Linked DNA regions of Chloroflexus aurantiacus J-10-fl. Each later gene encodes a partner of the first gene's protein in a complex. Links are inferred from orthologs where the notes say so. Each region holds a gene or a part of one and is shown on either strand. Other genes may lie near its edges.

The links.
Region 2: the proteins of accB (region 1) and accD are in contact, whole or in part, in a solved structure (PDB 8UXZ), measured with the Escherichia coli proteins. The link is inferred for Chloroflexus aurantiacus J-10-fl from one-to-one orthologs.

Annotation. Positions count from the first base shown.
Region 1 is NC_010175.1:4,967,762-4,983,202, reverse strand. What follows is about bases 4,971-7,916. They hold accB (acetyl-CoA carboxylase biotin carboxyl carrier protein), read left to right. Parts: upstream 4,971-6,154; coding sequence 6,155-6,679; downstream 6,680-7,916. Other genes in these bases: xseB (exodeoxyribonuclease VII small subunit), read left to right, coding at 7,865-7,916; xseA (exodeoxyribonuclease VII large subunit), read left to right, coding at 6,679-7,872; CAUR_RS19625 (YgaP family membrane protein), read right to left, coding at 5,741-5,962; CAUR_RS19630 (RNA 2'-phosphotransferase), read right to left, coding at 4,971-5,273. In the rest of the region: CAUR_RS19650 (transposase), read left to right, coding at 1-1,073; CAUR_RS19645 (anti-sigma factor domain-containing protein), read right to left, coding at 1,443-2,327; CAUR_RS19640 (RNA polymerase sigma factor), read right to left, coding at 2,340-2,939; CAUR_RS19635 (polyprenyl synthetase family protein), read left to right, coding at 3,390-4,475; more of CAUR_RS19630, read right to left, coding at 4,725-4,970; more of xseB, read left to right, coding at 7,917-8,062; CAUR_RS19605 (hypothetical protein), read left to right, coding at 8,080-10,038; CAUR_RS19600 (RidA family protein), read left to right, coding at 10,055-10,435; CAUR_RS19595 (ComEC/Rec2 family competence protein), read left to right, coding at 10,511-11,296; CAUR_RS19590 (flippase), read left to right, coding at 11,293-12,924; tRNA guanosine(34) transglycosylase Tgt, read left to right, coding at 13,040-14,257; CAUR_RS19580 (hypothetical protein), read right to left, coding at 14,718-15,365. UniProt on the Escherichia coli protein: This protein is a component of the acetyl coenzyme A carboxylase complex; first, biotin carboxylase catalyzes the carboxylation of the carrier protein and then the transcarboxylase transfers the carboxyl group to form malonyl-CoA.
Region 2 is NC_010175.1:2,251,456-2,266,828, reverse strand. The notes cover bases 4,707-7,584. They hold accD (acetyl-CoA carboxylase, carboxyltransferase subunit beta), read left to right. Parts: upstream 4,707-5,625; coding sequence 5,626-6,543; downstream 6,544-7,584. Other genes in these bases: CAUR_RS08630 (MalY/PatB family protein), read left to right, coding at 7,491-7,584; CAUR_RS08635 (acetyl-CoA carboxylase carboxyltransferase subunit alpha), read left to right, coding at 6,562-7,410. Also shown: CAUR_RS08665 (pyridoxamine 5'-phosphate oxidase family protein), read right to left, coding at 1-381; CAUR_RS08660 (hypothetical protein), read right to left, coding at 717-902; more of CAUR_RS08630, read left to right, coding at 7,585-8,678; CAUR_RS08625 (glycoside hydrolase 5 family protein), read left to right, coding at 8,796-10,046; CAUR_RS08620 (hypothetical protein), read left to right, coding at 10,242-11,462; CAUR_RS08615 (glycosyltransferase family 4 protein), read right to left, coding at 11,780-12,880; CAUR_RS08610 (serine O-acetyltransferase), read right to left, coding at 12,921-13,472; exopolysaccharide biosynthesis glycosyltransferase EpsD, read right to left, coding at 13,484-14,488; CAUR_RS08600 (acyltransferase), read right to left, coding at 14,493-15,035; CAUR_RS08595 (glycoside hydrolase), read left to right, coding at 15,200-15,373.

The DNA.
Region 1 (15,441 bases):
GCACAAGTTGGTTGCACGCACTCCGCACGGCCGTGGTCACGCGCGGTATCCATCGTGCCCAACGGTTTGTCCACTGCGCCTGGCTGCCACCACGGGTGAAGGGGTTTACCCGGGCGATCCCCCTGCGCTTCCTGCCGGCGTTTCCGCCCAAGGCCGCGCCGGCAGACGTGCCATCGGCGAACGAATGGGAGGGTGGATTGGCGTGCATCAGGTGGGTGCGGCAGCAGCTCACGGCGGCCGGCCGCGCTGCGCAGTGGGTGGTGGTGCTGGCTGATGGCGCGTGTGCCACCGTGGGGATGTGGCGCGGGGTGCCGGCGCAGGTGGCACTGATCGTGCGCACGGCCCGCAATCGCTGTCGGTCGCTGCTGCCGCCGCCGCCGACGGGCCGCGGTCGGCCGCGGCGATACGGGAAGCGTGCTCCGCAGCCCGCGAGCTGGCTCACCAAGCAGGAGCTGTTCCGGCGGAAACGGGTGCTGGTGCGGGGGCGACGGATTGCGATGCGCTATCAGGTCCACGGGCCATACCTGTGCGACGGGGTGCCTGACCACGCGGTCGTCCTGATCGTGGTTGGTGGTGCGACCTGGCAGCGAGGGAAGCGCCGTCCGCGCCTGGGACGGCGTGAGCCGGCCTGCTCGCTGGTCACGGCGGTGCAAACGGACACGGACTGGGTGGTACCCCTGTCCGTCGGGCAGATCCTGGCCTGGGTCTGGCAACGCTGGGAACGGGAGGTCGCTCATCGCGAGCTGAACGCCGGCGTTGGGGTCGGTCAGAACCAGTGCTGGAACAAGCGGTCAGCGGTGGTCAGTGGGCCGTGGCGTGGCTGGGTCTACGCAGTGCTGGTGCTGGCCGGCTACCGTGCGTGGGGATGGATCCGTGGTCCCACCCGACCAGAACGCTGGTGGCGGGGCGCACAGCGGTGGCGGTTCACCACGTTGTGGCGCAGCGACCGGGCCGCCCTGTGGGGCACGGCGGCATGTCGGTCGCTTTGGACGACGTCCACGGACGATTGGCTGAACAAAGAGCACACGATCATCGCCCTGACCAACGCCGCACGCGCGGCGGCCAGGGCGTAGGGGGGTCTAGCGGCCTTCTACCCCCCAAATGACCCATCCATCAGCACGCAACCGAGAGTCACCAGCATCTGCTCCCGACTCTCGTCATCCCTCCTGCGTCCACGAAACAGCCAAACTCCAGTGCGGCAGCCATGCTGCCGCAGCAGCCGTACTCACGATCCGGCACGTGGTACGCCGTTGACCCTGCTGGTTACGGGGATGCTGTGGATGCTCGCCACATTCATAGAGTCTGTCGGGAGTGAATGAGCTAACTTTTAGTAGATGTTTTTTGAAAACATCACATCCTGGTTATAAACCAAAACGCGAGCCTGATGCTCGCGTTCCCAGAGGATGAACGTGTTTATCTGAAAGCGCCCGTTCCTGCCACCATCACAACGTCCCGGTGAGAATAACCTCGACATCACCCGGTGCAGTACCGGTAGCAGGCTCTACCGTCAACATCACTTCGGTGTAAGCATTCACCTCGCGCGGTGCCGTAACCATCAACGTCGCCAGACCGGTGGCATCGACTTGAAACGAGCCGGCAGCAATGCGTTGTGTGCCATCACTGAGCCAGAAGCGGTAGACCCGATCTGGTTCGAGCGCCGGCAATCCGCTGAACACAACCACCGCCTGCGTTTCACCTGGATACATGTACATCTCACCGCGAGCCGTAACGTCGGCCCGTGTTGGCAGCAGCTCACGGGTCGCCACCCCAGGTGCGCTCACGAACGAAACCAATAAGCGCTCCTGGGCAACCTGATCGTTCAAACGTGCCAACTGCTGCTCGTAAGTTGCCAGTTGTGCCGTCATTTGAGATTGTCGTTCTTCGCTGGCATTCACCGCTGCCTGGAGGTTATTCACCGCAGCCAGTAGTTGCTGATTTGTCTCGTTTAAGGCTATCACCTGTTGTTGTAATGACAACGTCAGACTGCCCAGCAACGTAATCACCAGGGTTAGACCAACCAGTATCAGTGGTGTTACCCAGCCGGTGCTAATGCGGCGCGAAGACCGTGTCTGTCGCGGCGGCGCCTGTGCAGCCTGGTCGGCGGCGATACGCTCCATCAGGCGGGTGCGGACATGGTCCGGTGGCGTAACCGGTGGTGCTGCATAAGGCAACAAAGCAACTACCTCGCGCAACTGCTCGAATTCAGATCGGGCAGCGGGTGAGCTGGCCAGCACCTGCTCGAACGCTGCCAGATCGGTGGGATCGAGGCTGCCGAGCGCGGCTGCGGCGAGGAGAGATTGTTCATGTTCGCGGTCAGAGTCGTGCATGCAGCTACTCTTCTAGTGGTCGTTTGCATCGATGCCGTAGTGAAGCAAGGTCTGTTTCAACTTCTGTAAACCTAAACGAATTCTCGTCTTAATTGTGCCAAGCGGACTCTGTAAATACTCGGCGATTTCTCGCTGCGATAAGCCACCAAAATAGGCCAGCTCAATAACTTCACGCTGGTCGGTCGGTAAATCGGCCAGAGCGCTGGTGATCAGCCGCCGACGTTCGGTTTCAATGGTTGATTGCTCAACGTTCTGTTGCTGGTCAGTAAGCGTTGTCAAAATATCTTCATTGTTACTGGCAGCCACCGGTCGGGCCTGACGTCGACGCAATTCATCAATGCACAGGTTACGGGCAATACCGAACATCCACGGCAAAAACGCACTGTTGCGTTGAAAGGTGGCCGCTCGTTTCCAGACACGCCAGAACGTCTCCTGTACAACCTCTTCAGCCGCTTCAGCGGTGGCCAGCATTCTCAGGGCCAGACCATACACTGCCCGCGAATGGCGGTCGTACAGGTGAGCGAGCGCTGTACTATCACCGGCAGCAACCAGCTCCATCAGAGATTCATCACTTAATCGTGACAGATGCGCTGCATCAATCGGTTGGGCCACAGCCAACCTCACATGAAATATACGCACACCACGTCAATTTGGATGCCTATCAATGCGGTGATGTGCGAAGATTACCGATTCTTATTATACACTGATCCCTTGTCCGCTCGTGAGCGTTGACGCAATGAGGGTATACCTCGTCTGCATAGCTGTAGTAGTTGTTAGTAGTTCCTGCCTTTATTCGCCGCTGATCGCTTGCTTTTGCTTCGTAGCATTCTGTTTTAAACGCGACAACCTGGGCAATGCCCCCGAAGGAACGAAACTTATGGTACAGTTATATTGACAACGTCTCGCTTGACAGCCGCGATGAATATGATATAGTTCAGATTGTGGTGAATATCACAAGGTGAGAATATCTCACCATGTATCTGGCGTTAGTCACCACAATCGCCGGATCGTCGTCGCCTCCGGCGCCAGACCGGCTCGGCGATCCTAGGAAGGAACAGCCGCATGGCCGGCTACCAGTTACCATTCAATCCGTCAGGTTCATTCACGGTACCAGAGGCTCGTACATCGCTGCCATCGAGTCATCGCCTTGTTGGTGAACTGCCACCCCAGACTGCTGGTGGGCTAGCCGGTATCTTCCACCGGGCCGACATTCTGGCCGATCTCGGTGCTATCGAGCAACGTCTGCTGGAATGTACGCAGTCCCGTGTTGCGGTTATCAGTGCCGCCGGTATGCATACGGTGCGCTCCGGTGGTAAGCGACTGCGTGCTGCCCTGGCTGTGCTGGCCGCACGCCTCGGGCACTATCAGCTTGAACGGGTGATCCATCCGGCAGCGGCGGCTGAACTGATTCACGCTGCCTCACTTGTGCATGACGATCTGGTTGACCAGGCTAATCGTCGGCGTGGGCAGATCACGGTGCATGCGCGTTGGGACAACGACGTGGCACTGATGGTAGGCGATTACTTTTTTGCTCTTGCCGCCGCCGAGATGGCCCGTAGCCCTGATCCACGGATTATTACCTTCTATGCCGAGGCTGTCCAGACGATCTGTGAGGGTGAACTCAGTCCGGTCACGGTTGCCGAGCCTTTTGATAAAGCCTTGCGCCAGTATCTCTACAAAACCGGGGCCAAGACGGCAGTGCTCTTCGAGGCCGCCTGCAAGGCCGGTATGGTTGCCGGTGGCGGCAGCGATGAAGAGATTGCTGCGCTGGGGAGCTACGGGTACGATCTGGGTATGGCCTTCCAGATCATCGATGATGTCCTCGATTTTATCGGTGATGAGCGCACCCTTGGGAAGCCTGCCGGGAACGATTTACGTCAGGGTACGATTACGTTGCCGCTTATCTATGCCACTGCTGCATCACCGAGTCAGGTCTTACGCGATGTGCTTTTGCACACTCCACCATCCGATACGTTGGTGGCCGAGGTGATCCGTGAAGTGATCAATGCTGGTGGGGTGGCTGCGGCCCAGACCGAGGCGGCTCGCTATATCGACCAGGCGGTAAGTCACCTTGAGCGGTTCCCATCCAGCCCGGCTCGCCAGGCGTTGATCGACATTGCCCACTTTGTGCTTGAGCGCTCGGTGTAGTACACGGGGACAGTGTTCACCACAGAGGCACGGAGTACACAGAGGGTGATGGTGTTGCTACGGGAGAAAAATGATCCTCTCTGGGCAAGAGGTGGTCATCGTCAATGATCGTGGGGCAGGCTGGAAGCCTGCCCACATGCTTCTCTTCAACTCCTGTTATGTAACGGTGGTACAGGCGATTGACGAGGCGGAACGAAAGCCCGTTCCACAGGTCGTGTGTCGCTGCCGGTACAGATGATACCCCGTCCATCATGCCGGAAACTCAATAAACCTTGCCGGCACCTGCTTCGTCAGCCATACCCCATTTGCCGATACGTAAAACACATAACCGGCAGCCGTCATCGCTGCGGCATGCACCGTCAACACAACTGGTCGACCGTGGCGTTGCCCGACGGTAAGCGCTGTTGTTTCGTCTTGGGAAAGATGTACATACTGCCGCTTGCCGGGGAGTAACCCATCACGCTTGATCGATTCCACGAAGCGCTCCGCCGTACCGTGGTAGAGCACAGGCGGCGGTTGTGCCGGTGTCAGTTGTAGATCAACCGGTAGCGAATGGCCTTGATTTGCCCGAATCCGCCGACCGTCGGCACTGAAGGCAAAGCGCTGTTTGTCGTTTTCGGCAACTACCTGTTCAAGCTGCGCCCGACTCAACGGCAAGCCGTGGCGATTGGCGCACCGGATCAGTTCATCAACCTCTGCCCAGCCGTGTTGATCGAGGCTTAAGCCGATCTGTTCAGGACGGTGGCGCAGCACCAGGCTGAGAAACTTACTGATGCGGATGAGTTCGCGCTGTTTCATCTGTCGGTTAGAAGGTAGAATGATACGCTTTGAGCATTGATCTGCCTGACTCTGCCTGCTATGTCTCGTCATTTGCAGTGCAGTACACCGTTGAAGGGTCGCCTGCAAGCGAACGGAGGATGGAAACTGCGATCCAGTCGGCTTTCCCCAGCATACCAAAACATACGAAGTGTTGGCAAATCATCGGTAGGGGCGGCGCAGGCATCAGGTCAAATCTGGTAGTGTAGCTTTGGTCGTGTGACACTAATGCATAGAGCGCACTGCTGATATTCGCAAATGGCACACGATGGTGCGCACCAACGAACGTAGGGGCAAATGCGTATTTGCCCCTACTCCTCATCGTCGGCAGCAATACCGCCTGTATACGCTCAAGAACGGCTGTTGGTGATTTCTGCAACCTTGTAGAGAGTGTGATATAATTCACATAGCCGATGCCGTCATGAAGTCCATTACCGTACACGTACCGATCAGGCGCGCTTCTTTACCTGTTCTCGCTTGTAGGTGTTGATGCCAAACAGCGAGTACAGTGGGCAAACTGCGAATGCAGCGGTAGCAAACATAATCAACGCCAGGAAACCACAAATGACCTGGAGCCAGAATATTTGACCAAACAGTGAAATGAGACCAAAAACCATGGTCAATACCAGACGAATATCGCGATCAAGTGTGCCCATGTTGCGAGAAAACATAGCTTTGTCCTTTCTCTACACCATATCTCGTGCCTAGCATAACAATCTCTGTGAGTGTTGTCGGTAAAGATATTGCTACTCGCTGTGACGATAACTTATCGGTATTGAGAGGCGTATTCTGGTATGTAGCGTAGCGTAGCGCCTCTTGTGATACAATAGGGTAGTTTCGCCAGAATGATGCTGTGGGGAGCTATGAAGGACGAAACAACAGAATTGCCAGCCGATCAGCCCGATCCTTTCGGTCTTGCTGCCGTTCGCGTGCTCTTGCAAATGCTCGAACAGAGCGATGTCTACGAAATTACAATTGAAAATGGTAATGCGAAGCTGCACGTCAAGCGTGGTCAGCCCGGCGGTGTGATCTATTCGGCACCACTGCCAACAGCACCGGTTCCCAGTCCATCGCTACCGGCTACACCGGTCACTCCATTTGTTCAGCCGCCACCTGCACCGGAAGGGCCGCCGGTCGAGATGCCGGCAGGTCATACGATTACTGCACCAATGGTCGGTACGTTCTACGCTGCTCCTTCGCCGAGAGATCGACCTTTTGTCCAGGAAGGCGATGAAGTTCGGGTTGGTGATACGGTTGGTATCGTTGAAGCAATGAAGATGATGAATGAGATCGAGAGCGATGTGGCCGGTCGGGTTGCCCGCATTCTGGTCAAGAATGGTCAGCCGGTCGAGTATGGGCAACCACTGATGGTGATCGAACCACTCTAATGCGTGCATTTACGGTATCCGATCTCAATAGTGCACTGCGTGCTCATCTGGAAGACGAAGGCTTGTTCTTCGACATCTGGCTGCTGGCGGAAGTGGTAGAGTTTCGACGCTACCCTTCCGGCCATTGCTATTTTACGCTGAAAGATGAGCAGGCGAGTATTCGGGCTGTCCTCTGGCGCTCGAAAGCTGAACAAATCGCCTTGTTGCCGGCTAATGGTGACGCTGTCCTGGCGCACGGACGGGTCGGTTTCTATGAGGCACGCGGTGAGTTGCAGTTTGTCGTTGATCAGATTGTGCCAGCCGGTGTTGGGTTGCTCAATGCCCAACTGGAACATCTGCGCGCTCGTCTCGAAGCAGAAGGACTCTTCGACGAACGCCGTAAGCGACTGTTGCCGGTTCTGCCTCGTCGTATCGGCATTGTCACATCGCCACAGGCGGCTGCTTTGCAAGATATGCTCACTATTCTGCGCCGTCGCTATCCATTAGCTGAAGTCATCCTCTCGCCGTGTCTGGTGCAGGGTGAGTTAGCGCCGGCCAGTATTGTCGCCGCGTTGCGGCGTGCTTACGCCGAACCGCTCGATGTGATCATTCTGGCCCGTGGCGGTGGCGCCAGCGACGATCTGGCTGCGTTTAATGATGAACAGGTTGTACGCACAGTGGCTGCCAGCCCGGTGCCGATTATTACCGGTGTTGGTCACGAGACCGATACGACACTGGTTGATGCAGTGGCCGATGTCCGTGCACCGACCCCCTCAGCCGCTGCCGAGCTGGTCGCGCCGCCGCTCGCCGATCTGCGGCAGCGGGTTATCGATCTGCGTGAACGGGCAGAAGTGGCGCTTTTGACCGGCATCGATGCCCAACGCAGTGAAGTAGCCCGGCAGCGGCTACTGTTGCAGCGTCATCATCCCCGTCGCCGGCTCGATGCAGCCCGCCAGACGATTGATGATCTGATGCTGCGGCTGGATCGCGCCTTTTCCCGCTGGCTTCAACTTGAGCGCACACGCCTGCATGGTCTCCATTCCCGTCTGAACACGCTTAGCCCGCAGGCAACTCTTGCCCGTGGGTATGCGATTGCCCAGCACGCCGATGGGCGAGTCATTACCGATTCATCTCAGGTACAGACCGGTGAGCGCATCGCGCTGACGCTGCGCGCCGGGATTGTACACGCAACTGTGGAGTCGACGAATGAGTGAGCCGAATCCAGTTGAGCAGTACGAGCGATTACTGGCCGAGTTGCAACAGATTGTCGAACGCCTTGAACGCGGCGAATTGTCACTGGCTGAAGCGTTGCACCTGTACGAACGAGGTGCTGAATTGGCCGCTACCTGTCAGCAATTGCTCGATATGGCGGAATTACGGGTTCGCCAGATTGCGGATGTCTGACGAAAGGCGGATCGCTTATGAGCGTCATGGTTGCCGAAAAGGTGTACGATTACCCGTGGCGTCGTCGTATAGGACTGGTAACGCTGGGGAATCTGCTTGTGCTGCTCAGTGTGTTCAGTGCGCTGTACCAACTGGCACGCGGCTTGCTGGCAGCCAATGAAGGTCTGGTTGTCTGGTTGCGCCGTACCTCCTGGCTCCGCCCGCTGCTTGATGCGCTCTCGCCATTGCCTCAAGACCTCAACCTCTGGATGGGTGAGGCACTGGGTGTGCTGCTGTGGTCGTTGGTCGGCTTGCTGATTGCGTTAGTCTTGCTCAATGCCTTTCCCGCCGTTCGGGTGAGTAGTCGTGGTCTGCTGGTCGCGTTTTCCGGTAGCTGGCTGCCGGTTGCCTGGGAAGACCTGCAACACATTCACGTGACCGGTGATGCCTCTGGGCAACGCTTTATCCTGCTGGTTATTCCGGCGAAGCGGGCCAAGCGGCTGACCGGCTGGCACCGTGTGTATGGTCTGCTGTACGGCACGACCTTGCGACCGGCCTTCTTCATCTCGTCTGATATTGATGGGTTCGATCAGTTGTTGAACACCATCTTGCAAGAGAACGCACGGGTTATTCGTGGTATCGAGGGCGGTCAACCGGTGGTGGTTGATGAGCGACGGCGTTCACCGTTGTTAGGTCTGCTGCTCCGGGGTGAGTCGACTGCCGAGGCAGCTCCAGTAGCGGTGAATCTGCCGCCGACCAACCAGCCTGATGTGGTGGCGACAATGCCGCGCTTTTCGTTGGTGCAAATCGTTACCTTTGGCTCAGCAACGGTTATTCTGCTGCTGGCATTGCTCCACTACCGCAGCTACTGGGATCGGGCTTTGAGTCTGCTCTTTCCGACCTACCGTAGTAACCCCGCTGCGTTGTGGGTCAGTCGCGATCCGGTCTATAAGGCGATTTTCGAGGCGTATCAAGGGGTGGGCGTATCATTGTTTGGTATTGCCGGACGTGCCGATCTACCGGCACCATTCTGGCTCATCATTGCTGCCCATATCATGCTTGCCCTGGCTGTCATTGCCGGGATTGCTATCGTTGCCGCAGTACCGGTGGTTGCCGTGGCCGGCCAGCAGAGCCTGACCATGCGCTACAGTCGGAGATTACAGGGACGGCGCCTCAGTATCGTCATCCCCTGGACACAGATACAGGCGTGCAAGGTGATCGATCTGGGTTTTGGCAAGCAGATCGCGTTTGTCCAATCCTCACGCCTGCCCTGGTTTTGTCGTTTGTGTGGCCTCATCGTCAGCGGCAGGTGGCAGCCGGGAGTTATTCTGGTCGGAACGATGACCAACTGGGCCGATCTGATCGTTCGTTGTGCCGAGCGGTTGAATCATCTGCCACCGATTAAAGAGATACCCCGCTTTCAACCGACAGCGTTTGCGCCAAACCTGCAACTGATCGGACAGCCGGTTGCCACTATCAAAGCCATGGCCGTAGAACTCGCGGCTGGTGAGCGTTCGATCAGTTCGCTGCTCTGGGCCGCCGCCCGCTCAATGCTGCTGGTGTCGTTGCCGGTTGGTTTGATGTTTTCGCTCCCGGCGTTGATCGACGGGGATCGCTGGCCAGATATGGGGATGATCCTCGGCGGTCTCGCTTTCTGGCTGGCCGGTTTGCTGGAGTGGCCGCTGATTGTGCTAATCTCGTTCCTGATCCACGGCAATTTCACCAACGAAGAGGATCAGGCGCGCATTTTTGCCTTCTATCCGCTTGTGCAGATGCCGCGCCTCTTGCCGATGCTGCTGGCGCTGGTATGTCTGCTGATCAACCTGCCCTGGTTAGCTGCTCTCTTCTGGTTTGGCGCGCTGGCTATTGCCTATTGGGTCACGGCAGCGCTGTGGGTTGAAGTCTACGAATGGGATGGTTCACAGGTGATCCTCGGTGGTCTACTCCCTGTGATCTGGAATATCTTTGTGATGCTTGGGTTCTGGCTCTTACGTTAAGCGAGGTATGACACCAATGGAACGCACACCCATTAGTACCGACGCTGCTCCGGCAGCAATTGGGCCGTATTCACAGGCCATTCGGGCCGGTAATCTGATCTTTGTGTCCGGGCAGTTGCCGATCAATCCGGCTACCGGTGAACTGATCACCGACGACATTGGGGCAATGACCCGGCAGATTTTTGCGAATATCGCTGCGATCCTCCAGGCCGCCGGTAGCTCGCTCGATCGCATTGTGAAGACCACCGTCTTCCTTGCCGATCTGAACGATTTTGCCGCGATGAATGCGTCCTACGCCGAACATTTCGGTGATGCACCACCGGCCCGTTCGACGGTACAGGTGGCGCGTTTGCCTCGCGATGCCCGGATCGAGATCGAAGTTATTGCATTAGCCTGAAATCCACTGCAACGTTTGCCGCTGTTGTCCGGTTTACTATACAGAGCACACACGTATAGTGAACCAGAGAATAATATGCAACAGCGGCTGTGGTGGTTTACCGGTCTGATCGGAATCATCGGGGTGCTGGCCTGGCACCAGCGTCCTGACGGGAATTTGCACGTGATCTTGCTGCCAACCGCCGGCGATGCAATCCTCATTCAATCGCCCGGCGGTTCGTTTACGCTCATTGATGGTGGCCGTGACCCAATAGGGTTGGCGGTTGAGCTGGGGAAATATCTCCCCTTCTGGCAGCGTCGACTTGCGGCTGTGGTGTTAACCCGGATCGACGATCAGCGTGTGCCTGGGCAGTTAGGCGCATTACGTCGCTATCAACCGACGCTGGCGCTGGCACCGGCAGACGTTGGCGGTGAATGGCGTGCGGTATTGCACGATCTGGCAGTCCCCATTCGCCATTTACAGCCCGGCCAACAGCTTGATCTCGGTGGTACCCGGCTGCGGGTACTGGCCGTCCACGAGGGGGAAGAGGGTGGGGCTGTGCTTGCTCTTGAGTATCGTGCGATCCGTGTTCTCATCCATACCGGTGGTAGCAGTGGTGATGCGGCCCTCGCTACCCTGGCCGGTCAACCAATCGATCTGTTGATTTATCCCTGGCAGCGCCCTATCGACAACCCGCTGCTTGATCAACTCCGTGTGCAGGCGGTAGCCTTCAGTACCGGTTTTCAAGCCGCTGAACCGGCGCTCCACACGCTGTACGAACGCCGACAACTGGCACCGCAGGTATACCATCCCAAACTCGATGGCGCAATCCGCCTGATCAGTGATGGTCGTGCAATCAAGATCACAACACAATTGCCATGAATATTGATCGTTTGACTCTGGTCTTGTTACTTATCGGTGCCGGCCTGCTCATCCTCGGTGCAGGTGCCATACTCTGGCGGCGTTTGTATCGCGACGACCCGGCCAACACTGCGCGCCGTATCTTCAAAAACAGCGCCATCACCTTTGGCTTACGGCTGTTTGTGCGCGGCCTGGATACCGTTATCCTGCTCCTCCTGGTCGGTTCACTCGATCCGGCTGCCCTGGGCGCATACAACACCGCTGCCCTGCTGGTCGCCCAGTACCTGGCAACATTTACCGAATTCGGACTGGGTGTCCTGCTCATCCGCGAAGTCGCCCGCCATCCGAACGCCGCCCAACGCCTGTTCGGGGTTACGCTCGGCTTGCGCCTCATCCTGATCGGCGTGGCTGCCGTGCCGGTCGCCTGGCTGGTCATCACTGCCTATCACGCTATCGGTACACTTGGCCTCAGCGAACCTCTCACCAACGAGGGGCAGCAGGCGATCTGGATTCTACTCTTGACCCTGGTACCGGGCGCCTACAGCGGCGCGGTCACCGCTCTCTACAATGCCGCCGAACGCATGGAGGTACCGGCAGTCATTGAGGTGTTTACCGCGCTCCTCAGCTTTCTGGCCCGAATTGGTGTCCTCGTGCTGGGCTGGGGAGTGATTGGGTTGGCCTGGGCCGCAGTGTTCGTCAGCTCGATCACCGCGCTCATCTTTCTGGCCTTGCAGGTACGCACCTTTTTCACCCCAACCCTGAGCTTCGATGGCACAGCGCTCCGCCAGCTCGTGCCGCAAGCCCTGCCGCTGATGCTCAATAATCTGCTGAGCGTTATCTTCTTTCGCTTTGATCTCTTCATCGTGCGGGCGTTTGGCGGCAGTAATGCCGATCTTCTGGTGCAGCAATACGTTCTGCCGTATCAGTTACTCAACATCGCCCTGGTCTTACCGCCTGCGGTCACCTTTGCCGTTTTCCCGCTGCTAGCGCGTCGGGCCGGTGGTGCACGGAGCGAACTGGCGTCCGCCCAACAGCGCACCCTCCATCTCCTCTTACTCATCGCGTTTCCGCTGGCGATGCTCATGACCGTCCTGGCCGACGATCTGGTCTGGCTCTTCGCCCGCCGTCGTTTCGCCGAATACCTGCCCTCGGTGACGGTTCTGGCAGTGCTGGCCTGGTTCCTCCCCCTTTCGTTTGTCAACGGGTTGTTACAGTACGTCTTGATCGCGATTGAGCGCCAGACGGCAATCACCCGTGCCTTTGTAATCGGTGCGGCCTTCAACCTGACCGCTAACCTGATCGCGATCCCACTCGCGATTCGGTGGGGCCGCCCGCAAGACGCTCTGCTGGCAGCGGCGGTGATCACCATCTTGTCGGAAGTAGTGTTGTACATGGTCTTTCATCCGGTGTTACGCCGTGAGGGTCTGGCACCGGCGATACACCGGCTCATGTGGCGCCCGGCCCTCGCCAGTCTGCTGATGGCAGTCGCGATGGCGCCGGCAATCCTCTGGTTACCGGGCTGGCTGGGCAGCGTCGGTGCCATCCTGATCGGCCCGGTTGTCTACGTTGCCGGCCTGTGGATGCTGGGGGCCATCGGTGCCGAAGAACTGGCATTGGCGCGGCGAATTGCCGGTCGGACAGCACCCTGACGAAGTGATAGGTGGGGACAATAGCACTTATTGTTGATCAGCGATGGTAGTCGGGTATAATACCGACCTGTGTTGATAACAACCTGATAGTCGTATCAGCTACGAAATAAACTGTATGGCACCATTTACCATCACCGCTCGTGATCCAGAGAGCCGCGCTCGCGCCGGTCTTCTCCAAACTGCCCATGGCACGGTCGCCACACCGGTCTTCATGCCGGTCGGCACGCGGGCAACCGTCAAATCCCTCACCCCCCACGAACTCCGTGACCATGGCGCATCGATCATTCTGGGCAACACCTACCACCTCTACCTCCAGCCCGGCCACGAATTGATCGCCCGTCACGGTGGCCTGCACAGCTTCATGGGCTGGAACGGCCCGATTCTGACCGACAGTGGCGGCTTTCAGGTCTTCTCACTCGTCTACGGCGGGATTGCCGATGAAGTGAAAGGTCGTCGTCCTGCCCATCCCACGCGCCTCAACGACATGGTTACCGTCACCGAAGAGGCGGTCATCTTCAAGTCATACCTTGACGGTTCACGCCACGTCTTCACCCCCGAACGCAGCATCGAAGTACAGCACCACCTCGGCGCCGACATCATCGTCTGCTTCGACGAACTGCCACCATTTCGCGCCGGCTACGACTATACCGCTCAAAGCATGGCCCGCACCCACCGCTGGGCCGAGCGCTGCCTGATCGCGCACCAACGCCGGGATCGGTCGGCCTTACCCAACCCCGATCAACTACTCTTCGGAATCGTCCACGGCGGCATCTTCCCCGATCTACGCCGGGCCAGCGCCTGCTACATCAGCGACATGGCCTTCGACGGCCTCTGCATCGGCGGCTCGCTCGGTGCCAACAAAACCCAGATGTACGAAGTGGTTGATATGACCGTGCCCTACCTGCCCGACGGCATGGCCCGCCACCTGCTCGGCGTCGGCGACGTTGACGACCTGCTCGAAGGGGTGGCGCGTGGGATCGACATGTTCGACTGCGTCAGCCCAACCCGGCTTGGCCGCCACGGGGCAGCCCTGATCCGCAACCGCGAGCGCAACTGGCGGCTCAACGTCACCAACGCCGCCCTCCGCGACGACCGGCAGCCACTGCAAGAGGGCTGCCCCTGCTACACCTGCCGCCACTTCTCACGCGCCTACATCCATCACCTCTACCGCTCAAAAGAGCTACTCGGCATCAGACTGGTGAGCCTGCACAACGTCGCATTCTTGCTCAACCTGATGGCCGACATCCGCAGCGCCCTGGCTGCCGGACGCTTCGGCGAACTCTACACCGAATGGTTGGGCAAACCGCTACCGGTTTTACCGTCGCCCGAATAGCCTCTCCTCATCCCCAGTACGACCGGATCATGATGGGTGGAATGGGCATCGCCATCAGACACGATACACTCGGCGATGCCCAAGCCACCCCACCTCTGCCTGCCCGCCCTCGCGATACGGAGAGGCTATCAACCGCAAACGCACCGGTTATCGATAAAACCACTCCCAGCAAATCAGGTTTATCACGGCACACTGTCTAACGTCACCTGAAGGCCGCCACACGATCACCACACTGCGGTGCGCAAGCACTGGTATTACTGGTGAGCTGGGAGCGCGCGCCTGCGGCGCGCTCGTCACTGACACCAGCAATCCCCGCGAGCCAGGAGCGCACGCCTGCGGTGCGCTCATCTCCTCACCAGTGGTTACCTCCTTCAGCGGGGGCGGGTGAGGGTAGGGGCGTGTCGCATCTCAATGCTGGATATAACACTAACATGCCTCGTACACAGATGGATCGAAGGTGTTACGGCCGTTGCACAACCGGCACAAACACCCGATCACACGCCACAAGCAGGCCATTACGCACGGCTGCGAGATACACCGCATCTGACAACGTAAGCGTATCGGTCATGCGTTGGTGATACGTCGTCACAAGCAACGACTCTGCCTGCCAGATGTGCTGGATAGTGCCTGCGGGATCGTCCATCGCTCGTGTAAAAGCGTCATAACAGCGAAATGTGACCAACGGTAAGGTGTCTCGCCTATCAGTAAAGGCAGCTTGAGCAGCCGGCTCGTCGGTAAAGCGCTCAAGTGTAGCTCCTATCGTCTCACCGGCGCCGCCGGTACACTGAAATTGATAGGTCGAGTCGTTGATCGTATCAACTTGTTGGTAGCACCCGATCTCATACGCTGCCTGTTGCAATACAACAACTTCCTGATGCGTTGGTGGAACAGTTGCCGACAACGGTTGTGAACTATCGAATGCCCAGTATGCCGGGCCGGGATACCCTAGATGCACCTCAAAACTCGCCGTAGCCCGTAATGCCACTTCACCGACCCCGATTGCTTGCAACTGAAACGAAGCCGTATCGCTTTCTCCACTTGCTAAAGCCCGATAGTGTGTGATCGAGAGCGGTGAGATCGGCGCCAGGATCGATGACGGTTCAAGCAAAAGCTGGTAGGTTGGCTGCCCAATCTACCCACAACCAGCATTGGTCAAGGTAACAGTAATCTGAACCATACTGCCG
Region 2 (15,373 bases), 2.7 Mb from region 1 along the record:
ATCCGGCAAGGCAAAAAGATGCTGCTGCGTCGGCAACCGCTGTACATACGTCATCTGAGCCGCTGCATAATCGGGCACATCACGCGGGATTGCCAGTGCACGACCCTGCAATGTTACTCGCGCCAACGCCTGGGGATCGCTCACGCTATGTGGCGCCGCAGTAATCAGAAGTGATAGTGGTGAACCGGCGAGTAAATGACCGGTATGCGCTGCCAGACGGCTCAGCAAGAGCAATAGACCCGGTGCATATCCTTCGCGCCGTTCAACTGCATACAGGACGTAAGAGACAAAAGGTGCTCCATCAGGAGTTACAGTACCAAGCGCTGCCGCTTGCTGTTCATCAATCAAACGTCGCAACGCTAACCGGTCTTCTTGCCGCATAGAAGACACCCTTTCTCTTCCAGGCCAGTTCAGCCAATCCTGAACTGTGCTCATAGACTCTCTTGTTCATAGCATCATTGAACCACGTGTCGAGTATTGTTTGCAAGTCGGGTATGAACGCCACACCTGGATGTTGAGCCAGTACACCATCTGTCAGACTCACGTTGGCACAACCTGCTGTACATGTCGTATCGCGATGCACCTCGTTGAGCAAAAGAGTGACATTAAATCTTGAGTGATCCGGTGCTTCACTGCCTGGCACCGGATATACGATGAACCATCCCCTCCGTAACAATCCTATGCATTACCCATACCTGGTATCAACCACGTGCGTATCAGCGGGTATGATCGCCATGGATGCTGTTTTGGGCGACTGGCCCGATGACAGCGCGTCGCTCCAGCCGTGCCGGCACGTGCTGGATGGGTTGCCTTACACGCGCATCATGTGCGTATCGCGCAGTTTGGAGTGCGGCAGCCAGGCTGCCGCGCCAGCCGTGCTCACGATCCGGCGCGTGGTACATCGCTACCCATCCTGGTCACGTAGGTGCAGGAGGTGCTCGTTTCGATCATCGAGTCGGTCGGGCATGAATAAGCTACCTGTGCGTAGACGTTTGGTTATACCAGGTTCGTGCCTGCGCACCAGCGGCCACGGCCAGCACCTGCCGGCGGTAATGGGGATGCCTGCACGCGGGCTGGAAGCCCACGCCATGGGAAGCCGCCACAGGGAGCGCTTGCAGCCCGGCCTAACGCAGCGTGACATGTGGGTAATGCACAGGTAACAATCCGCGGATGTCACCTGTTGGATACAGATGGGAGGTTCCGCAGGGGCAGGTTCAGCACCTGCCCCTACGGACAGCGCACATCACCGTTCACCTTACTATACGAGGGATGCGGCGAACACAGAGACCGTCTTGCTTCGCATACCTTGCACCGTGTTTTTCCGATTTGATATGACATCACTGCGGGAGAAGACTCATCCTCCCAGGATGATGAGAAACTTTGCCATCCATTCACACAGGCATCACGTGCCGGATTGGATACCATTCACACACAGTGATCCCCGTGTCGCATTGTTCGTCATACGGAAGTCATGCCTCTCCAGCCACCGCAATCCACGCAGAATGTGTGTCGCACCGGTGAGCGGTACATCGGGACGCATTGCGCGATGCCAAAACCTCACGCTGGCGCTGCACCTGTACACAGACGCGTTAGGTTAACACTCCTACCCTTCACCGACCAAAAAGAGGCGTGGACAGGGTATGCCGGCAGCGTTGCAACAAAAGGACGACACCTGAACAATCCATACCGTCACGCAAGCGGAGGTGTGACGAGCCATAAACAACAAAACCCGCAGGTATACACCTGCGGGTTTTTCACTGGTAGCGGCGGCAGGATTCGAACCTGCGACCTTCGGGTTATGAGCCCGACGAGCTGCCACTGCTCCACGCCGCGATAATAAAGGGTGACAGTTTTTAGGCTGTCACCCACTGGCAGGGTGCGTGGACCTAGGTTCCCAGCGGAGAGCCGCCAGTAGGATCGGCGCTGCGATGTTTCACGACCCGGTTCGGGATGGATCGGGGTGGGTCCACCGCGCTCCTCACACACCCAGTGGTTGAAGGTCGTCCCTTCACCCCTCACGCGATTGTCCTTCTTGCTGCCTGCACCATCACCACGCTCCCGTCCCGGCCCCCTCGCCGCGACGGACGGAAGCCCTCGCCCCTGCGCACCGGTCGCCTCTACGGGTCACCCCGCCTCCAGCTCCGGCCGCTTATCCCGCTCATCTCGCGGGGGGCTTACCAGCCTTGCGCTGTGAGAGCAGTCGTCTTGCGGCGTGTTTCCCACTTAGATGCTTTCAGCGGTTCTCACTCCCGGACATAGCTACGGAGCTTGCAGGCCGCCCCACAACTCCTCCACCAGCGGTCCGTCCAGCCCGGTCCTCTCGTACTAGGGCCAGCCCCGCGCACTGCTCTACGCGCTCAGAGCGGATAGAGACCGAACTGTCTCACGACGTTCTGAACCCAGCTCGCGTGCCGCTTTCATGGGCGAACAGCCCAACCCTTGGGACCTACTCCAGCCCCAGGATGCGACGAGCCGACATCGAGGTGCCACGCTCCGCCGTCGATATGAACTCTTGGGCGGTCTGAGCCTGTTATCCCCGGGGTAGCTTTTATCCGTTAAGCCACAGCCCTTCCACCCGGTACTGTGGGATCACTACGGCCGACTTTCATCCCTGCTCGGCTCGTCTGCCTCGCAGTCAAGCGCCCTTCTGCCGTTGCACTCCACGGCGGATGACCATCCCGCCTGAGGGCGCCATTGCGCGCCTCCGTTACCTTTTAGGAGGCGACCGCCCCAGTCAAACTACCCGCCAGCCACCGTCCCAGCCTTCCGCCGGTGAGGGCAGCGCAGACCGAAGAGTGGTATTTCACCGTCGGCTCCAGCAGACCCGCAAGTCCGCCTTCTCCGCCTCCCACCTATCCTACGCATCCGCCTGCACGGCCCGATGGCAAGCTGTAGTAAAGCTCCACGGGGTCTTTTTGTCCCGCTCTGAGTTGGCCGCATCTTCACGGCCACTGCAATTTCACCGAGCCCCCGGTCGAGACAGTGCCCAGATCGTGATGCCTTTCGTGCGGGTCGGAACTTACCCGACAAGGAATTTCGCTACCTTAGGACTGTTATAGTTACAGCCGCCGTTTACCGGGGCTTCGGTTTGGAGCGTTCACCCCTCCCCTTAACCTTCCGGCACTGGGCAGGCATCACCCCCTATACGTCGCCTTCCGGCTTCAGCAGGGAGCTGTGGTTCTGGTATCCAGTCGCCCGGGCCTGGACCCTGCGGCTGCCTCGGGCTCCACCCGCCAGGGGCTTCACCCTACACGCAGCACCCCTTCTTCCGAAGGTACGGGGTCAATTTGCCGAGTTCCTTAACCGGGGGTCACTCGTCCACCTTGGTCTCCTCGACCTGTCTACCTGTGTCGGTTTGCGGTACGGGCGTGGGTGGTCTCCCGAGCCGGCCTTTCGTGGCTGCACAGGCGCCTCGCCATTGGCGGTTGGTTCCCCAACCCCCTTTCACTCACCTCTCGGTCAGCGCAGGACGGATTTCCTTCGCCCTGCTCCCTACCGGCTTGGACGGCGCTCGTCTCGCCGCGGCGACTACCCCTCAGCATCCGGCATTGGTCAAGCGACCACTCCACGGTACAGGACTATTCACCTGTTGTCCATCGGGTCTGGCCGTGGCCGTCCCCTTAGGCCCGACTACCCTGCCGCGGTGCATCCGTGCGGCAGAACCCTTTGACTTTCGGTGGCGATGATTGCCACATCGCTTCTCCGTTACTCATTCCGGCATTCGCACTCGTGCCCGCTCCAGTGCGGCTTCCGCCGTCCCTTCCCTGCGGTCACGACGCTCCCCTACCGTTGACCTTCCGGTCAACCCGCGGCTTCGGTGGGTCGCTTTGCCCCGTTACAGCCTCGGCGCAGCGCTGCTTGACCAGTGAGCTGTTACGCACTCTTTCAAGGATGGCTGCTTCTAAGCCAACCTCCTGGTTGTCTAAGCGGCGCCACAACCTTTCCCACTTAGCGACCACTGGGGGACCTTAGCCGGCGGTCTGGGTTGTTTCCCTCTCGACGACGGATATTCGCACCCGCCGTCTCACTCGCGGTGCACACACCCGGCATTCGCAGTTTGCCGTCGCTTGGTAAGCGGTGAAGCCCCCGCACAACAACAGTGCTCTACCTCCGGGTGTGCCATTGCCGCGGCTGTACCTCAATACATTTCGGGGAGAACCAGCTATCTCCGTGTTCGATTGGCATTTCACCCCTACCCACAGCTCATCCGAGCCTTTTGCAACAGACACCGGTGCGGCCCTCCACGTCCTGTTAGGGACGCTTCAGCCTGGCCATGGGTAGCTCACACGGTTTCGGGTCAATCCCCGGCGACGCTCGCCCTGTTCAGGCTCGCGTTCACTCCGGCTCCGGCTGGCACTGCCTTAACCACGCCACCGAGGATTACTCGCCGGATCATACTCCAAAAGGCACGCGGTCACCGGTTGCCCGGCTCCCACGGCGTGGAAGCACACGATTTCAGGGTCTCTTTCACTCCCCTCACCGGGGTACTTTTCACCGTTCCCTCACGGTACTGTGCGCTATCGGTCACTGCGTGTAGCTTGCCTTGGACAGTGGTCTGCCCGGCTTCAGCCCGGGTTCTTCGTGCCCGGACCTACTCAGGAACGACCCCTCACGCTGAGGCGCACGCATACGCGACTCTCACGCTCTCTGGTGCAGGGTTCCACACTGCTTCTGCTGAACGCGGTCGCGTGAGGCCCATCGAGCAGGATGGGCGTGGGTCGTCCTCCAACCCCGTGCGCGCAACGGCTGCTCCCTTGGCACGCGCACGGTTTAGGCCTCACCCGGTTCGCTCGCCGCTACTACGGGTGTCGTTCACTCTTCCTCCGGCTACTGAGATGTTTCAGTTGGCCGGGTTCCCGCTCCGCGCATGCGGAGCGCTGCCAGATGGCAGCGGGTTGCCCCATTCGGAGACCTCCGGATCACAGCCTGCACGCGGCTCCCCGGAGCATATCGGTGCCGTGCCCCGTCCTTCCTCGGCACGCAGCGCCATGGCATCCATCGTGTGCTCATCATGTCTTCCGTCCGTCACGGCCAATGGGCCGAACGGCGCCTGGTGCACGGGTGGACAACGCGCACCAGGGATGGTGATGATGCAGGTTCTCTCTCAACAATCGCGTGAGTTGTCAAGGTACGACCGGCCCGTGGCGAAAAAAAGCGGTGCAGGCAAACTGCGCTGCGCCGTGAACGACGGGCCAATTGGTTGCGGAGCGTGCCCGGCTGGGCCGTCCTCCGTGTCATCGCCGGAGCGATTGACGGGTGAGAGTATAGCAAGAGCTGCCGGTTTTGTCAAGCGGGCACAGCGCAATCAGATTTATCCCGTCAGAATGAGGTAATATCGCGATCTCCCTAGACTATGTGCTGAGAGTGATTTTGAGATTTTTGTCCCTCTTCACCCAGCAAGATCGTTCGCTCCCGGAAAAGATCTTACTGCTGGCAGTACCAGTTACCCTCTTCAGCGAACCGTAAAGCCAACGACATCTGATACAGAAGTATCAAAAAAGCAAACTCTCGTTTCTACCTCAATCCCCCTTTGCGGCTCATGCTATAATAGATAACAATGAACTCACTGTGAATAAAATCACCAGCAGACGCGCATATACGCGCCAAGTGAAAGCGCAGGGAACCGTGAAAGAATTCTTCCGCCTAAGTCGAAAAGGGTTTACCGGGCGTGAGGATCAAGACAGCGCCCAAATCCCCGATGATCTGTGGGTGAAGTGCAGTTCCTGTCGTGAGCTTATCTACAAAAAACAGCTCAACGATAACCTGAAGGTCTGCCCCAAATGCGGTCATCACATGCGCCTGAGTGCCCACGAGTGGCTCGGTCTCCTCGATGTCGGTTCGTTCCGCGAAATGGATGCCAATCTATTGCCGACCGATCCCCTGGGTTTCGTCACCGACGAGGAGAGTTACGCAGCCAAGCTGGCGAAAACTCAACAACGCACCGGCATGGCCGATGCAGTGATTGCCGGCATTGGTGCCATCAGCAACATGCAGATCTGCGTCGCAGTGGCTGATTTCTCCTTCATGGGCGCTTCAATGGGCAGTGTCTACGGCGAAAAAATGGCCCGCTCCGCCGAACGGGCTGCTGAACTGGGTGTCCCTCTGCTCACCATCAATACATCCGGTGGTGCTCGTCAGCAAGAGGGGGTGATCGGGCTGATGCAGATGGCTAAGGTAACAATGGCTCTCACCCGGTTGGCGGATGCCGGTCAACCCCATATTGCGTTGCTGGTTGATCCCTGTTACGGCGGTGTGACGGCTTCGTATCCTTCGGTGGCCGATATTATCATCGCCGAACCGGGAGCCAACATTGGTTTTGCCGGCAAGCGTTTAATCGAGCAGATCATGCGCCAGAAGTTACCAGCCGGCTTCCAGACCGCCGAGTTTATGCTCGAACATGGCATGATCGATATGGTGGTGCCGCGAAGCGAGATGCGTGACACACTGGCCCGTATTCTGCGTCTCTACCGCCAGCGCTCAACATCACCCGCTAAAGCTGAGCTTGCCGGTCGACGAGCAACGTTACCGCAACCGATTATGTAACTGCGTGTGAGGCATACAATGGAAGAAACTGCTATCCCTCAATCGCTGACGCCCTGGGATCGCGTACAACTGGCTCGCCATCCACAACGGCCACACACGCTGGATTACATTGCTGCTCTGTGTGAGGATTTTGTCGAATTGCATGGAGATCGCCGCTTTGGCGATGACCCGGCGATGGTCGGTGGAATGGCAACCTTTGCCGGTCAAACGGTGATGGTCATCGGGCATCAAAAGGGCAACGATACCCGTGAAAATATGCGGCGCAACTTCGGTATGCCCCATCCCGAAGGGTATCGCAAAGCGCAACGCTTGATGCGCCACGCCGAGAAGTTTGGCCTGCCGGTCATCTGTTTCGTCGATACACCGGCTGCCGACCCCACCAAAAGTTCAGAAGAGCGTGGTCAGGCGAATGCGATTGCTGAAAGCATTATGCTGATGACAACGCTGCGTGTTCCGAGCATCGCGGTTGTGATCGGTGAAGGTGGTAGTGGTGGCGCATTGGCTATCAGTGTCGCTGACCGCATTTTGATGCAAGAGAACGCCATTTATTCCGTGGCCCCGCCAGAGGCAGCCGCCTCGATCCTGTGGCGTGATGCCGCAAAAGCACCCGAAGCAGCGCGGGCATTGAAACTAACTGCCGCCGATCTCTACGATTTACGGATCATCGATGAGGTCATCCCCGAACCACCAGGCGGCGCCCACGCAGATCGTTTAACCGCAATTACCACTGTTGGCGAACGTCTGCGTGTGCATCTGGCCGATCTGCAACAACGCGATATTGACACCCTGCTGCGCGAACGATATCGAAAGTATCGCTCGATGGGTCAGTACCAGGAACAACAAATGGATTTCTTTGGTCGAATGTAGTGATGAACAGGTGATGGTTGTCTGGCGCGTGGCCTGAACGTTCGGCTGCCACGCGCCTTTTGTTGCAAGAGGATGGAACAGTGAACAGATTCAACTTCGATCAGATCATTCCTCGTCGCGGAACCGGGAGTATCAAGTGGGAACAGTATCCGGCTGATGTCTTGCCGATGTGGGTCGCCGATATGGATTTTGCCTCACCGCCGGCCGTGGTCGCAGCCCTGCACGAACGAGCAGCGCACGCAGTGTTTGGGTATCCCGCTCATCCTGAACGCCTGACAGAGGTTATTTGTGAGCGCATGGCTCATCTGTACCAATGGGAAATTCAACCGGAACACATCCTCTTCCTGCCCGGATTGGTTTCGGCGATTAATGTCCTCTGCCGGGCTTTCGGTGAACCCGGTGATAGCGTGCTGACCCTCACGCCAGCCTATCCACCCTTCTTGAGCGCACCCCGTAATCAACAACGACAGATCGACACCTGTGAATTGTCACTCAGCATTTCTGGTTCTATCCTTTCCTACGCTATCGATTTCGATGCCTTGCGGGCGGCAATTCATGAACGCACTCGACTCTTGCTGCTCAGCCATCCACACAATCCGGTCGGTCTCGAATACGATCCACCAACCCTGCGCCGGTTGGCCGAGATGTGTCTCGACCGTAACGTTATCATCTGTTCCGATGAGATTCACTGCGATTTGTTGCTCGGTGAAACACGCCACACCCCACTGGCAGCGCTCGATCCGGCCATCGCCGACCGCACTATCACCCTTATGGCACCCAGCAAGACATTCAATTTACCCGGACTCGGTTGCAGTATGGCGATCATTCCCAATCCCGAACTGCGCCGTCAGGTGAGTCGGGCCGCAGCCGGAATTGTGCCGCACGTGAATGTGTTTGGCTTTGCCGGCGCACTGGCTGCCTACGAGCACGGGGCTGAATGGCTGGCTGCGTTGTTGGAGTATCTGACAGCGAATCGCGATCACTATGTCAGGCGCGTTACCTCCGAACTGGCTCCGCTTCGCTGCACTATCCCCCAGGCTACCTACCTCGGCTGGATTGACTGCCGCGAATTGCCTCTGTCAACCAGCCCATATCGCTTCTTCCTCAACGAAGCGCGGGTAGCTTTCTCTGATGGCGCGGCATTCGGCCCTGGTGGTGAAGGATTTGTTCGCATCAACTTTGGCTGCCCACGTGCCCAGCTCGATGAGGCGTTGGATCGGGTTGCTGCCGCTTTACAGCGACTGGCCGACACTCAGGCAAACACATGAGCGATGTTTTCAGTACTATATACCTAGCCACGACATAATGACATTTTATTCATCAAGTGCTAATCTAGCTGCGGGCATGCAGATGAGTGTGACTCAAGCATCGCAGGAAAGGCTCATATGGCCCGCACACTACACCTGGCACTTTGTATACTGCTTGTTTTGATTACCCTACCTCATATCCCAACAGCTATTGCCGCACCAGCTAACTGCCCGGTTGATCGTTCCCATCTGATCCCGCGTTTTAATGGTCGCTGGTTTTTACTAGGGGCGAATGTCCCATGGCTCAACGGTGGCTACAGTGCCGATTTCGGCACTGTGGAAGAATGGGGGCAGCACACCTACGACGCCAACGCCACCCGTACCATGTTCCGTGCCCTCCGGCAACAGGGGGCAAACACGGTACGCTGGTGGCTCTTCGCCGATGGCCGTGGCGCACCTGAGTTTAATGCCAGTAGCGGTGGTGCCGTCACCGGTTTTGACGCTACCTTTCTCCCCAGTCTGGCCAGCGCGATACAAATTGCGGCTGAAGAGAATATCTATCTTGTGTTCAATCTCTGGAGCTTTGATATGCTCTTCGCCGACTCAACGGCTACGGCACGCGGCGATCACGCAGGTGGTCATCGCGATCTGATCGTGGACAGTGCCAAACGTGCCTCTTTTATCAACAACGCGCTATTGCCGATGCTGCGCTACCCGGTTGGCAACAGTGGTTATACGATAGGCACCCATCCAAACGTGCTGGCGTGGGATATTTTCAATGAGCCGGAATTTGGCATTAGCGAACCGCCGCATTTCACACCGTCCGGCGAGGTTGCGCAACCGGTGACGCTGGCCCAAATGCAGCGATTTATCGCCGAGATTTCCGGCGCTATTCACCGCAATTCAAACCAGTTGACAACTGTCGGTAGTGCATCGATGAAATGGAACAGTAGCACAGCCCTCGGTGCCAGCGGTAATTTCTGGCGTGATGCAGCGTTGACCGCATACGACCCGCAAGGGTATCTCGACTTTTACCAGATTCATTACTACGGCTGGATGAATGGCGATGAGCAGTATTGGAGTTACTCGCCTCTCTTCAACGACTGGTACGAGGCGGGCTTCGACAAACCGGTCGTCGTTGGTGAGCTACCCGCCAATGCAGGCGGCACGAATCGTACTCCTGCCCAACTCCTGACCGAACTCCATGCGAATTGCTATGCCGGCGCATGGGTATGGCCGTATTTCAACGTGAACGATGGCACCGGACAATGGTCGGATGCACAGGCAGCGGTGCGTAGCCTGAGCAATGCCGTACCACATGAGGTACAGATTCTACGTTCGCCTTCAACCCTACCGGTACGTGTCTACATTCCCTTAACGACACGATGATCAAGGATTGTTCGGATACATTTCGATTATAGCCGTTACTTATAATCGTTAGCCGCGACGTAGAGATTGGTAGTGATGCACCAGTATCATCCACCCTCCCCCTCTGATATTGAGCATCACTACCGATCACCACCACAATGCAGGTCTTGCCGAAACACCGATAGGGCATTGTTGGTGATGCAGACGGAGGTTTTGATGCAACGAAGATACTGGCTGATTGTTTCAACCATCTGCCTACTGAGTGGGCTGCTCTGGTTGACATGGCAACCTTCTCTGACTGTTATTGCAAACGGAGGCCATCGTCAATATATCCCCATCATCGTAAAGCCATCGATATTTACTGAAACTTTCACCGGTGAACCGGCACAACCGCAAAGCTGGGACCCCAATCATTGGGATGTCGCTGTTCACTCACGCGATGTTAATACCTGGTATCAGCTTGAGGAAATGTCCGCCGAACACGGCCATGATTGCGCACCAGCCCCGGCAACCCATACTATCAATCGTTACGAAGATGCTGTTTACCAGTGCCGCAACCACATTATGACGGCGATCAAAGCCAGCGGCTATGGCTTGATCTATCTCACCCCCAACCATCTGGTTGATTTCAGCGGTGGTACTGCGACCATCCGTTTCGATGTCTCTACCCTGCGCACCAGTCTGCGCGACTGGATCGATCTCTGGATCAGTCCGTACAACGATCACCTGCAACTGCCCTTTGATATGGAAGTTGATTTGAGCGGGCCGCCACGTAATGGTGTACAGGTGCGGATGGACCTCAGTGGCAACTTCTTCGATGTGATCGTCTACCGCAATTTCCAGCCCACGGTTATCCAGGGCGTTGCTATTCCGTATGAGCGCTTCCTGGAACCAAGCGCAACCCGCCGCGACACCTTTGAGCTTCAGATTTCGCGTACCAGGATCAGGTTTGGGATGCCGGCCTACAATTTCTATTGGGTGGATACTAGCATTGCCGATCTGGGATGGGATCAGGGGGTCGTGCAGTTTGGTCATCACTCATACAATCCGCTCAAAGATTGTACATCATCCTGTCGACCGGGTACCTGGCACTGGGATAATGTCACCATCAGCCCGAGTCGTCCATTTACGATGATCGCTGCCAATCGTCGCTACGCTGATCGCGCCAATCCATCGGTCACGCTAGCGGCACCGGCCCCTGCCAATGCCTACCTGCGCTTCAGTGGCATCGGTCCTAATCTTCAGGTTCGATTTAATGGCGGTGCCTGGCAACCGGCGCGCTTACAGGCTCAAGACAGCCGTTATTTCAAAGACGAACACTTCCGCAACTTCTGGATGCCCATTCCAGCCGGGGTCACGCAGATCGAATTTCGCGGTGATCGCTGGTGGGGGGCAGACTGGCACGTGCGCGGGATCAGTGTATGGGCATTGCCGTAGTGCTGAGTTTTGGCACACGGATGGACGCGGATATGGCGGAGGCACGCGGATACTGGCGGAAGTACTGGTGATCGGTTGCTGCGATACGGTGCCTTATGGAAAGGCAGTAGCGATGGTGCAATCCGCGAATATCCGCTCCATCCGCGAGTATCCGTGTTGAACCCCTGCGGCACACGGATGGACGCGGATATGGCGGATACTCGCGGATGATGTTGTAAGCGCTGGTGATCTGCTACTAACGGTATACGTTGTGCGAGACACGGTTAGACAAGTACGCGGTGGAAGCATAGGGTAACGATCCTGGCTCAATACCGACTTCATCTGCCAGGATGGGTGGCCCAAACTCTCCTGGCCTGCGCTACTGCCTGCACCATCAATTCGGCAATTTGGGCTGCATTCTTGATCGCATCGAAATAGATTTCGGCGTGACGCCGTGCTGCTGCTGCCATGCGCAAGCGCAGGTCTGGCTGATCGATCAGCAACTGCAAACGTGCAGCCAGCATTCCTGGTTCGTCAGGTGGCACCAGAAAACCATTGACCCCATCCCGCACAATATCGGGCAAGCCACCAACCGGCGTTGTGATCACCGGCACCCCAGACGCTATTGCCTCCAGTGCCGCAATCCCGAACGCTTCAGCCCGTGTCGGAAAAACAAACAAGTCAGCCTGTTGGTATAACTCTATCAAACGTGGTGAATTTGGCGTTACATCGTGATACACAAAGACACCCTCTGCCGGATCGAGCGGGCTGCGCGTCACGATGTGCAGCTCCACCGGAGTCGTTAACCGCCTGACCGCATCCAGCAATGTCGGCCCACCCTTACGCACGAAGTCACCACCCACGAAAAGGATTCGCAGAGGTCCAGCCGCTCGCTCGCGGCGAGGCTGCCAGCGTGTCAGATCAATACCCGGTGGAATAACTCGAATACGTTCTGGAGCTACGTGATAATCGCGAATAAGTGAATCGCGTACCCATTGCGACCAGGGCAGAACCCACGCTGCTCGTTGAAATACCTGGACATTCAGATGATGTTTCATGGCAGCAATGAGACCTGGGCGATCAGCACGATGGTGATAGAACGCTGCCATCGCATCATACTGCCGTGGCGTAATATCGGTTGCGATTACATACGGTCGTTGCGTTACCATCTTCCCGGCCAGCACCGCCGGCACCTGGGTATTGAACAGGGCAACGTCATACCGGGTGGTACGAAGCATATGCCGAACCTGTTGTCTCCCGCGCAGCGTCCCTCGTAAATGTTGTGGCAACGGCAGACGCGCAAGCCAGCCATTCCCTGCATACGTTATTGCCGCCCAGCAGGGATCAATTTCCTCCTGATAGGCCAGACCAAAACGCAGGTTTTCGGCGTATGTTTGATGGCCGAGATGTTGTTCCAGGATGAAGAGGCCACGTATCATCAAAACAATCCTACGGCATTGATTGTGACTGAAGAGGCATCTAATCAAACACTGTACTATTAGCCAATTCAGCCCCACTCTTTACCACTCGTGCCGGAATCCCAACGACGGTTGCACCGGCCGGCACATCACGAATCACAACTGCATTTGCCCCAATCTGTGCCCTATCACCAACGGTGATTCCACCCAGCACCCGGGCACCAGCACCAATGAAGACGTCATCGCCAATGACAGGAAACTTCCACTCATTACGCATCCCAATCGTCACCGCAGCGATGACCGAACAATTGCGCCCCATCCGCTGCGGCGCAATAACGGTGCCTACCGGGTGAGCGATGTATAAACCACCCCCAATATCGGCCCCAACCACAATCTCCAATCCGTATCGTCGATAGATTCGACGCTGAACGTAGCCGGGAATGAACGGAATCCCACGCTGCTTACACCACGAACCGAAGCGAAACCAGAGCATTGCCCGTAGAGGAAGATGAGTAAGCAACAGACGCAAAATCTGGCGCAGGCGCAGCGGTTCTGTGCTAATCTGTCCAGGAATCACCCAACGTCGTACATCTTGCAGAAAGAGATCGATCATCGGTCACTCCTTCAGGTCTGAGCCGTTTTCATCACCTGTTGCGCTGTTAAGAAATGATCACGTCCACCTAATTCATCGGCCACGCCCTGGTAGTAACGGAGGTTGAATATGGCGCTGTAGATCGGACGACTCCCTCGTTCTCCCAGCAGACGGTGGGCCAGGAGTGCTACCCGCGGCATCACCGCTAATGCCACAGCACTGGCCCGTGGGCGATCAAGCAATGCATGTACCAGCCAGCGGGTAAGCCGATTACGCTGCGCAAATTCACGACGCACGAAATCGATCAGATCAACCTGCTGCTCGCGACCGAAAATAATGTCGTTACGTCCATACGTGTACGGTGTGGCCAGCCACGAGGCAAAGCTACGCTCGGCGTAGTGGTAGCCGGTTGCCTGCGGCGCAAAGACAAACTCAACCCCTAACTTCGCCAGCCGGTATGCCAGCTCAATATCTTCGGCGCGCCGAAAGCGCTCATCAAACCCGCCCACATCCAGAATCAATTGACGGGACAATGATGTATTGCCGGTGTAAAATTGGCGTGCCGTTGCCGGCCAGATACCACTGGTCATCGCCCGATACTGTTTCTCCAGCATCGCCTGTTCCCAGGCCACCCAGGGCAATAAACGGACATCGGGCGGTGTGATCATCGTGCCAAGGACAACGCGATTGGGATGTTCGGCATGCCAGCGAAGGTGTTCGTTGATTAAATCCGGTGCCGGCACGACATCATCATCCAGAAACAGCACCAGAGGGCTACTGGCCGCTGCGACACCGCGATTCCGTGCCGCTGCCGGACCTGCATTGTCTTGTTGAATAAAGGTGAACTTGAAAGGAAAGTGCGCTCGCTGCGCATACTCAGCCGTCCCATCGGTAGATCCATCCGAGACAACAATCACTTCAAACTGATCGTGCCGGTAACGCTGGCCGCTAACAGCCGCCAGCACCCGCTGCAAGCGCTCTACCCGATTATAGGTTGGAATAACAATGCTGACACTGAGTGAAGGATTCTGATTCATACGCTTATAACTGCCTAATCACACGTGCCGGGACTCCTGCTGCCAATGAACGCGGCGGGATGCTCTTGGTCACCACACTACCGGCACCGATCACACTACCAGCGCCAATCGTCACACCGCTCAATACCGTTACCCGCCCACCGAGCCAGACGTTCTCTTCCAGAATAATTGGGGCTGATGGTGGACGTTCCTGGCGCCGCTCTGGCTCCAGACGGTGGAAGTCGTTGTCCATAATCATGGCGTAGGTACCGATATTACAACGCGGCCCGATACGTACCAGTTCAGTTGCCGCAATTGAACAACCATAGTTGATAAACGTCCCCTGACCAATCTCTAACCGCGCCCCATGAGCTACTGCCAGCTCGAGTGGCACAATCGTTGAAACCAATCGCGCTCGCTCACCGATGATGAGCTGGCCATAATTACTGATTGCCGGACGCCCCCACAACCGTACTCGTGGCCCCAATGTCGCACTACGGAGATACCAGCGTGCCCGCAACACAGCCAGAATATCGCTCACAATGTCGGTTAGCGGACGTGATGGCATAGCTGTTCCTCCCTATTCTGCCATGTCTACATTACCCAACTGAGATGAACGGATTCTAAACAAACTGCTCTTGCAAGCTGACAGTTTCGTTGCTGAGTTCTTATCTAAATCTCAGCTTTCAGTGATACGGTAGAGTTGAAAGTTTATGTAGTTATGGAGTATGTATGCCTCTACCCCGTCTTGTCTCTCTCTTTTGGCTCCTCATCATCGTAACCAGCGGCTGTAGCTGGATACGCCAGCCCAACCAGAGTGATTTCGGGCAACCAATTCCTACCCCAACGTTACCAGACACCATATCAGTGGTTATTGACACTACCGATCTCGGACAACCAATCACC